DNA from 3 places in the Streptomyces sp. NPDC002886 genome. Region 2 is predicted to be linked to each of the others. Evidence: riboswitches for the same ligand, from Rfam matches in the RefSeq annotation. Region 2 holds a riboswitch; each other region holds the start of a gene.
What was found. Region 2 has a riboswitch for thiamine pyrophosphate ahead of thiO (glycine oxidase ThiO). Riboswitches for the same ligand answer to the same signal wherever they lie in the genome.
Positions count from the first base shown of each region.

Region 1 (3,267 bases), on a different contig from region 2:
ACCGACCGGATCGTTCCGCTCGGCCAGGAGCGCAACCTCGGGGACTTCGAGGAGAACCTCGACGAGGCGCTCGACAAGATCCTCGCGGAGTCGCAGCAGAACGAGCAGAACGCGGGCTGACCGAAGCCCGGCGGTACGCCCGCTGACCAGGGTGTGCCGGCAAGCAGTACGGCACCATCCGCATCACCGCATCATCACGCACCACGGCTCAGCGTGCCGACGCGCTGAGCGCTCCACCCTGCCGTTCCACACGACCGGCCGCGTGCGCGAACTGACCAGCCGCGCCCGCCGGTCCGCCATTCAGCGCTTGCGTCGCCGGCCCCGGCCGCCGCGGAGCGGCCCCGAGGCCGCTGTGGCCGCCGGGGATTCCGCCCTGTCGGCGGACACCACGAGTGCGGCCAGCGCCGTCGTCACGGGTACCGAGGCGACCAGTCCGATCGAGCCCACGAGGGTACGTACGATCTCCTCCGCGACCAGCTCGCTGTTGGCCACCGAACCCATGCTGCTGTTCGCGATCGAGAACAGCAGAAGCAGGGGCAACGCCGCGCCCGCGTACGCCAGTACCAGGGTGTTCACCACCGAGGCGATGTGGTCGCGCCCGATGCGGATGCCCGCCCGGTAGAGCCCGCGCGGGCCCATCGACGGGTCTGCCTGGTGGAGTTCCCAGACCGCCGAGGTCTGAGTGACGGTCACGTCGTCGAGTACGCCGAGCGATCCGATGATGACACCCGCAAGCAGCAAACCGCTCATGTCGATGTTCGGGTAGAGCCCGTGGATCAGCCCGGTGTTGTCGTCCGTGTTGCCGCTGAGGAACGCCCAGTCGATGAACAGCGAACCCAGCAGGCCGATCAGCAGCAGCGAGATGATGGTGCCGAGGACCGCGACCGAGGTGCGGGCCGTCAGCCCGTGGCACATGTAGAGGGCGATCAGCATGATCGCGCTGGCTCCGACCACGGCCACGACCAGAGGATTCGACCCCTGCAGGATCGCCGGGAGGATGAACAGGGTCAGCACCGCGAAGCTGACGACGAGGGCGATGAGTGCGAACAGCCCGCGCATCCGCCCGACGAGGACGACCGCGAGGGCGAAGATTCCGGCGAGCAGGGCCATCGGCAGCTTGCGGTTCACGTCGATCACGGAGTACTGCAGATCGCGGGGCGCGTCGGGGGCGTAGGCGACCACCACGTCCTGGCCGTCCGTCAACTGTCGTGGTGCGCCGGGCTGGACGATCTCGAAGAACTCGCGCCCCTTGTCGGGACCGCTGCCGACCCTGATGGTGGCCTTCTTGCACTCGCCGTTCTGTTCGGCGAGCGCCTCGCGCCCCTCGGGGGTCGAGGTGTCACCGGTGGCGGGCACTTGGGCGGCGTTCACGGATTTGCAGTCGAGGTGCTGGAGCGCGACGACCGTGCCCTGCTGGGTCTGCCGGTCGAAGCCCACTCCGGTGCGCGCGTGGTCCGGCGCACCGCCGGGCCAGAGCACCGCCATGCCGATCACGACGGCGGCCGCGAAGGGGATCAGGACGGCCGCGATCACCTTGCGCAGGTGCTTCGAGACGGGGGCCGCCGGGCCATGGCTGTGCGTGTGGCCGTGGGAGTGCCCGGGAGCGCGGTCGGGCGAGTGGCCGGGATCGGCGTGCGCATGGCCCGAGTGGTCGGTGTGACCGGCGGGATCCGTGGGGTCGGTGGGGGGCTGCGGCGAGGACGTCACTGGCTGATCATCGCAACAGATGAGGGGGCCCACTGTTCAGCACGCCACACATAACGCTAGCGTGGGGCCTACTTTGCACAACGCGGGAGCTCGGAGCACCGGGCTGAGAGGGCGCTGATCACCGTTCGCATTCGAATATGCGTACGGGAGGAGGCTGCGTCGACCGCCGAACCTGTTACCGGGTAATGCCGGCGTAGGGAGATTAGGTCTCATGACCATTCAGGACGCACGCACGCCTGCCGTCAGCCAGGACGCCGACGGCCAGACCGAGCGCCAGCCCGGCTGGCACAAGGGATACGTGGCGGGCTCCCGCCCCGACATCCGGGTGCCGGTTCGTCAGGTCCACCTCACCAACGGCAAGGACGTGACGCTCTACGACACGTCCGGTCCGTACACCGACCCGCAGATCGAGACCGACGTGCGCCGGGGCCTGCCGCCGCTGCGCGAGAACTGGATCATCAGCCGCGGTGACACCGAGGAGTACGCGGGCCGCCCCGTACGCCCCGAGGACGACGGCATCAAGCACACCTCTCCGCGCGGTGGCCTCAAGAACCTCGACGCGGTCTTCCCGGGCCGTCCGCGCCAGCCCCGCCGCGGCCGTGGCGGCGCCGCGGTCACGCAGCTCGCGTACGCCCGCCGCGGCGAGATCACCCCGGAGATGGAGTACGTCGCGATCCGCGAGAACGTCTCCCCCGAGGTCGTCCGCGAGGAGATCGCCGCAGGTCGCGCGGTCATGCCGGTCAACGTGAACCACCCCGAGATCGAGCCGATGATCATCGGCAAGCGGTTCCTGGTGAAGGTCAACGCCAACATCGGCAACTCCGCGGTCACCTCCTCGATCGAGGAGGAGGTGGACAAGATGACCTGGGCGACCAAGTGGGGCGCCGACACGGTCATGGACCTCTCCACCGGCCGCAACATCCACACCACCCGCGAATGGGTGCTGCGCAACTCCCCCGTGCCGATCGGCACCGTGCCGCTGTACCAGGCGCTGGAGAAGGTCGACGGCCGCGCCGAGGACCTGACCTGGGAGATCTACAAGGACACGGTCATCGAGCAGGCCGAGCAGGGCGTCGACTACATGACGGTCCACGCCGGCGTGCTGCTGTCGTACGTGCCGCTGACCGCCCGCCGCAAGACCGGCATCGTCTCGCGCGGCGGCTCGATCATGGCCGCCTGGTGCCTCGCGCACCACAAGGAGAACTTCCTCTACACGAACTTCGAGGAGCTCTGCGAGATCCTCGCGGCGTACGACGTCACGTACTCCCTGGGTGACGGCCTGCGCCCCGGTTCCATCGCCGACGCGAACGACGCGGCGCAGTTCGCGGAGTTGAAGACGCTGGGCGAGCTGAACACGATCGCCAAGCGGCACAACGTGCAGACGATGATCGAGGGCCCCGGGCACGTCCCGATGCACAAGATCAAGGAGAACATCGACCTTCAGCAGGAGATCTGCGAAGAGGCGCCGTTCTACACGCTCGGCCCGCTGACCACCGACGTCGCGCCCGCGTACGACCACATCACCTCGGGCATCGGTGCCGCGATGATCGCCTGGTGGGG
Region 1 covers NZ_JBIAPV010000007.1:177,635-180,901, reverse strand. The annotation lists gene ACFYYB_RS28935 (SsgA family sporulation/cell division regulator) at 1-120, shown strand, start outside; gene ACFYYB_RS28930 (YibE/F family protein) at 301-1,707, opposite strand; TPP riboswitch at 1,780-1,924, shown strand; gene thiC (phosphomethylpyrimidine synthase ThiC) at 1,919-3,267, shown strand, end outside.
Region 1: another riboswitch for thiamine pyrophosphate. It lies ahead of thiC (phosphomethylpyrimidine synthase ThiC); the one in region 2 lies ahead of thiO (glycine oxidase ThiO).

Region 2 (3,267 bases):
TCGCCGCGCCACACCATCGCGTCCGCGGAGCCGTGGTGTCCCGCGTACTGCACGAAGCGGCCGAACTGCTCCGACCAGAAGTACGGGACCGGGTCGTAGACCTGCTCCCCGGAGCCCCCGGCGAGGATGTCCGCCGCGACCACCCGGGGCCCCTGGAGCGCGTTGTCCCAGTGGTGCACCAGCAGCCGCGACCCGTAGCGCCCCGACGGGAACGAGGCGCAGTCCCCCACCGCGTACACCGCGGGCACCGAGGTGCGCAGCCACTCGTCGGCGGCCACCGCCCCGTCCGCACCGAGTTCCACGCCGGATCCCGCCAGCCATCCGGTGGCCGGGCGGGCGCCGATGCCCACCACCACCGCCCCGGCCGGCAGCTCCCGCCCGTCGGCCAGCAGGACCCGGCCCGGCTCCACGGAGGCCACCCGCGCGCCGGTCAGCAGCTCGGCGCCCGCCTGGGCGTACCAGCGCCCCATCGGCTCGGCGACCTCGGCGGGCAGCGCGCCCGCCAGTACCCGGTCGGCCGCCTCGACCACCGTCACCGCGCAGCCCGCCTCGCGGGCGGCGGTGGCGAACTCGGCGCCGATCCACCCGGCCCCGACCACCACCACCGCGGTACCGGCCGCCAGGACGGGCCGCAGCCGGGCCGCGTCGTCCAGGGTGCGCAGCAGGTGCACCCCCGGGACGCCCTCCGCGCCGGGCAGGGTCAGCGGGAGGGCGCCGGTCGCCAGCACGAGGACCTCGTACGGGACCGGGCCCGCCTCGGTGTCCACCTCCCGGTCGGCGGCCCGCAGCCCGGTGACCTCGACCCCCAGGCGGAGCTCGATGCCGAGCTCCTCGAAGTCGACGTCGAAGGCCGAGTCCTCCGCCTTGCCGAGGAGCACCGCCTTGGACAGCGGGGGCCGGTCGTAGGGCTGGTGGGGTTCGGCTCCCAGCAGGGTGACGGGGCCGGTCCAGCCCTGCTCCCGGAGGGCGACCGCGGTCTGGACCCCGGCCATTCCGGCGCCGACGATCACCACGCCGCGCCGAGTGTCTTCCGCCTGTTGCGTCTGCTGTTGCGTCTGCTCGCTCACGCGGCCCAGCCTAATCAACTGACGGTCCGTCAGGAATAGCGGGATGGCGACCGGCCGGGATCCGGGCGGACACCGGCACGACACCGCCTCCGGGGAGGCAGCCTTACCGGCCGTCCGCCTCACCGTTACTCTGGCACGGAACCTATCGCGGGAGTCCGGGCGTACCGGGCTGAGAGGGAGGCTGGCCGGCCTCCGACCGTACGAACCTGATCCGGGTCATGCCGGCGAAGGGAGGGGCTGGACGCCCATGCATTCATCCAGGAACAGCCGGAGTCCCGGCTACGACGTCCTCGTCATCGGGGGCGGCATCATCGGCCTGGTCACCGCCTGGCGGGTGGCCCGGCGCGGGCTGCGCACCGCGCTGGCCGATCCGGCCCCCGGCGGCGGCGCCGCCCAGGTCGCGGCCGGCATGCTGGCCGCCGTCACCGAGCTGCACTACGGCGAGGAGACCCTGCTCGGGCTCAACCTCGCCTCCGCCGCCCGCTACCCCGAGTTCGCCGCCGAGCTCGCCGAAGCCAGCGGCGGCATGGACATCGGCTACCGCGCCTGCGGCACCCTCGCCGTCGCCCTCGACGCCGACGACCGGCTGCACCTGCGCGAACTGCACGCCCTCCAGCGCCGCTGCGGCCTGGAGTCCGAGTGGCTGACCGGCCGCGAGTGCCGCCGCCTGGAGCCGATGCTGGCTCCGGGCGTCCGCGGCGGCCTGCGCGTGGACGGCGACCACCAGGTCGACCCCCGCCGCCTCGCGGCCGCCCTGCTGGCCGCCTGCGAACGGGCCGGCGTCGCCCTGCACCGCGCCGGTGCGGCCCGGCTGCTGACCGCCGCCGACCGGGCCTGCGGCGCGGTCCTCGACGACGCGGACGGTACGGAGCTGCGCGCCGACCAGGTGGTACTGGCCGCGGGCTCGCTCAGCGGCCGGCTGGACGGCGTACCGCCCGAGGCCGTGGCCCCCGTACGGCCGGTCAAGGGCCAGGTCCTGCGCCTCGCGGTGCCGCCTTCGTACGCCCCGTTCCTGTCGCGGACCGTACGGGCCGTGGTGCGCGGCAGCCACGTCTACCTCGTCCCCCGCGAGAACGGCGAACTCGTCCTCGGCGCCACCAGCGAGGAACTCGGCTGGGACACCACGGTCACCGCGGGCGGGGTCTACGAACTCCTGCGCGACGCCCACGAACTGGTCCCCGGGATCACCGAACTCCCCCTGGTCGAGACCCGGGCCGGACTGCGGCCCGGGTCGCCGGACAACGCCCCCCTCCTCGGCCCGACCGAACTCCCGGGGCTGCACCTGGCCACCGGGCACTACCGCAACGGCGTCCTGCTGACCCCGCTGACCGGGGACGTGATGGCGGACCTGCTGACCACCGGCGAACTCCCGGAGATCGCCCGCCCCTTCACCCCACGCCGCTTCACCCCCACCTCCACCGCCACGTCCCCCCTCACGCGACAGGAGTCGTTCGCATGACCATTTCCGTCAACGGCGAGCCGCACGAGATCGCGGACGGGACCATGCTCGCCACCGTGATCGCCACCCTCACCGAGGCCACCAAGGGGGTCGCGGCCGCCCTCAACGAGACCGTGGTGCCGCGCGGCCAGTGGCCCTACACCTCCGTGACCGACGGCGACCGCGTCGAGGTCCTCACCGCGGTCCAGGGGGGCTGAACACCATGGCGGACACCTCCGACGACGTATTCACCCTCGCCGGCCGGACCTTCTCCTCGCGCCTGATCATGGGCACCGGCGGGGCCCCGAGCCTGGACATCCTGGAACGGGCGCTGGTCGCGTCCGGCACCGAACTCACCACGGTCGCGATGCGGCGCCTCGACCCGACGGTCCAGGGCTCGGTCCTGTCCGTCCTGAACCGCCTGGGCATCGCGGTCCTCCCCAACACCGCGGGCTGCTTCACGGCGGGCGAGGCCGTACTGACGGCCCGGCTGGCCCGGGAGGCCCTCGGGACGGACTGGATCAAACTGGAGGTCGTCGCGGACGAGCGCACCCTCCTGCCGGACGGCGTTGAACTCCTCGACGCGGCAGAGATCCTGGTCGACGAGGGCTTCACGGTCCTCCCGTACACGAACGACGACCCGGTCCTCGCCCGCAAACTGGAGGACGTGGGCTGCGCGGCGATCATGCCGCTCGGGTCCCCGATCGGCTCCGGCATGGGCATCCGCAACCCGCACAACTTCGAGCTGATCACCGAGCGGGC
Region 2 covers NZ_JBIAPV010000002.1:424,351-427,617, forward strand. The annotation lists gene ACFYYB_RS08095 (NAD(P)/FAD-dependent oxidoreductase) at 1-1,067, opposite strand, end outside; TPP riboswitch at 1,205-1,317, shown strand; gene thiO (glycine oxidase ThiO) at 1,315-2,526, shown strand; gene thiS (sulfur carrier protein ThiS) at 2,523-2,723, shown strand; gene ACFYYB_RS08110 (thiazole synthase) at 2,729-3,267, shown strand, end outside.

Region 3 (3,267 bases), on a different contig from region 2:
GAATCCATGATCAAGCGGGATCTCGGGATCAAGGACATGGGCACCCTGCTGCCGGGCCACGGCGGCATCATGGACCGGCTGGATTCCCTCCTCCCGACGGCCCCCGTGGTCTGGCTGCTGCTGGCGCTGTTCGTCGGTACCGGCTGACCTGCGAAAAGGCGCCCGTACAGGCAGGGCGGTTACTCTTGGAAGGCGCGCTGCTTCTGCGGCGCGCCTTTCGTCTTACAAGGAGTACCTGCCATGGCCCGCCCTGTCCCGGGAGAGCTCACTTTCGTCGCGCCTCGTGGAGCGAAGAAGCCGCCCCGGCACCTCGCCGACCTCACGCCCGAGGAGCGCCGGGAGGCCGTCGCCGCGATCGGTGAGAAGCCGTTCCGGGCCAAGCAGCTCTCCCAGCACTACTTCGCCCGGTACGCGCACGACCCGGCCGAGTGGACCGACATCCCGGCCGCGTCCCGCGAGAAGCTCCAGCAGGAGCTGCTGCCGGACCTGATGAACGTCCTGCGCCACATCTCCTGCGACGACGACACCACGCGCAAGACCCTGTGGAAGCTGCACGACGGCACGCTCGTCGAGTCCGTGCTGATGCGCTACCCGGACCGGGTCACCATGTGCATCTCCTCGCAGGCCGGCTGCGGCATGAACTGCCCGTTCTGCGCCACCGGCCAGGCCGGTCTGGACCGCAACCTGTCGACGGCCGAGATCGTCCACCAGATCGTCGACGGCATGCGCGCCCTGCGCGACGGCGAGGTCCCCGGCGGGCCCGCCCGGCTGTCGAACATCGTCTTCATGGGCATGGGCGAGCCGCTCGCCAACTACAACCGCGTCGTCGGCGCCATCCGCCGCCTGACCGACCCGGAGCCCGACGGCCTGGGCCTGTCGCAGCGCGGCATCACGGTCTCCACCGTGGGCCTGGTCCCGGCGATGCACCGCTTCGCCGACGAGGGCTTCAAGTGCCGCCTCGCCGTCTCCCTGCACGCCCCGGACGACGAGCTGCGCGACACCCTGGTCCCCGTGAACACCCGCTGGAACGTCCGCGAGGTGCTCGGTGCGGCCTGGGAGTACGCGGAGAAGTCCGGCCGCCGGATCTCCATCGAGTACGCCCTGATCCGCGACATCAACGACCAGGCCTGGCGCGGCGACCTGCTCGGCAGGCTGCTCAAGGGCAAGCGCGTGCACGTCAACCTGATCCCGCTGAACCCGACGCCGGGCTCGAAGTGGACCGCCTCGCGCCCCGAGGACGAGAAGGCCTTCGTCGAGGCCATCGCCCGCCACGGAGTGCCGGTGACCGTACGCGACACCCGTGGCCAGGAGATCGACGGCGCGTGCGGCCAGCTCGCCGCCTCGGAGCGCTGATTTCCGCCAGTTGAGGTGGGCATTCGGCCACGGGGTACCCTGTGGCCGAACCAATTTCATATTCCGACAGGGGAGCGCCACAGCGCTGAGAGTGCGGTAACCGTCACCGCAGACCCTCTGAACCTCGCCCCGGTCATTCGGGGTAGGAAGTTCGGTCATCACTCAAGCTGTTGCGCCCTGCCCGGCGTCCGCTCCACAGAGCGCCGGGCAGGGCCGCGTCTTCTCCTGGACATCCCAGGAGGAATGCACCAATGAGCACCACCAAGAAGATGGCGGGCGTCGCGCTCGCGGCCGCGCTCGGCGTCACCACGCTCAGCGCCTGCGGCGGCGGCGACGCCAAGGACAAGTCCGCCGGGGCCTCCGCGTCGGCCGCCCCGAAGTCCAAGACGATCACTCTCGTCTCGCACGACTCCTTCAACGTGACCGAAGCGGTCCTCAAGGAGTTCGAGCAGCAGAGCGGGTACACCGTCAAGGTCCTGAAGTCCGGAGACGCGGGCACGGCACTGAACCAGGAGATCCTCACCAAGGGCTCCCCGCGCGGCGACGTCTTCTTCGGCGTGGACAACACGCTGCTCTCCCGCGCCCTCGACAACGGCATCTTCACGCCGTACGAGGCCAAGGGGCTGGCCGGTGTGAAGCCCGAGTCCGTGCTCGACAAGGAGCACCGGGTCACCCCGGTCGACTCCGGCGACATCTGCGTGAACTACGACAAGGCCTACTTCGCCGACAAGAAGCTCGCCCCGCCGCAGACGCTGGACGACCTGATCAAGCCGGAGTACAAGAACCTGCTGGTCACCGAGAACGCCGCGACCTCCTCGCCCGGCCTCGGCTTCCTGCTCGCCTCCGTCGGCAAGTACGGCGACGAGGGCTGGAAGGACTACTGGAGCAAGCTGAAGGCCAACGGCGTCGAGGTCGTCGACGGCTGGGAGCAGGCCTACAACGAGCGCTTCTCCGGCTCGGCGGGCGGCAAGAAGGCCAAGGGCGACCGCCCGCTGGTCGTCTCCTACGCCTCCAGCCCGCCCGTCGAGGTCCTCTACGGCGAGCCGCAGCCGGCCGTGGCCCCCACGGGCGTCTCGACGGGCACGTGCTTCCGGCAGACCGAGTTCGCGGGTCTGCTCAAGGGCGCGAAGAACGAGGAAGGCGGCAAGGCGCTGCTGGACTTCCTGATCTCCAAGAAGTTCCAGGAGGACATGCCGCTCCAGATGTTCGTGAACCCGGTGACCAAGGACGCGGCGCTGCCCGAGCTGTTCACCAAGCACGGCGTGGTCATCGAGAAGCCCGAGACGGTCGCCCCCGAGGCCATCGCCAAGAACCGCGACCAGTGGGTCAAGGCGTGGACCGCGCTCGTCGTGAAGTAGGACGGTTGAGTTCCGTACCGAAGGAGAGCGGGCGGGCCACGGCCGTCAGGCTCGGTCTGATGGCCGTGCCGCTCGTCTTCTTCGGGCTGTTCTTCGCCTACCCCGTGGCCGCGATCGTCGGGCGCGGGCTCAAGACGGACGCCGGCTGGCAGTTCGGCCGGATCGGCGAGGTGCTGGCCCGGCCCGACATCGGCGACGTGCTCTGGTTCACCACCTGGCAGGCGCTCGCGTCCACGGCGCTCACGCTCCTGATCGCACTCCCCGGCGCGTACGTCTTCGCGCGCTTCGAGTTCCCCGGCAAACAACTGCTGCGGGCGCTCGTGACGGTGCCGTTCGTGCTGCCGACCGTCGTGGTCGGCACCGCCTTCCTCGCACTGGTGGGGCGCAACGGCCTGCTGGACAAGGTGTGGGGGATCCGCCTCGACACGACCGTGTGGGCGATCCTGCTCGCGCACGTCTTCTTCAACTACGCCGTGGTCATCCGCACGGTCGGCGGACTGTGGGCGCAGCTCGATCCGCGTCAGGAGGAAGCCGCCCGGGTGCTCGGCGCCGGGCG
Region 3 covers NZ_JBIAPV010000003.1:94,189-97,455, reverse strand. The annotation lists gene ACFYYB_RS12640 (phosphatidate cytidylyltransferase) at 1-147, shown strand, start outside; gene rlmN (23S rRNA (adenine(2503)-C(2))-methyltransferase RlmN) at 241-1,353, shown strand; TPP riboswitch at 1,412-1,520, shown strand; gene ACFYYB_RS12630 (thiamine ABC transporter substrate binding subunit) at 1,605-2,711, shown strand; gene ACFYYB_RS12625 (ABC transporter permease) at 2,771-3,267, shown strand, end outside.
Region 3: another riboswitch for thiamine pyrophosphate. It lies ahead of ACFYYB_RS12630 (thiamine ABC transporter substrate binding subunit); the one in region 2 lies ahead of thiO (glycine oxidase ThiO).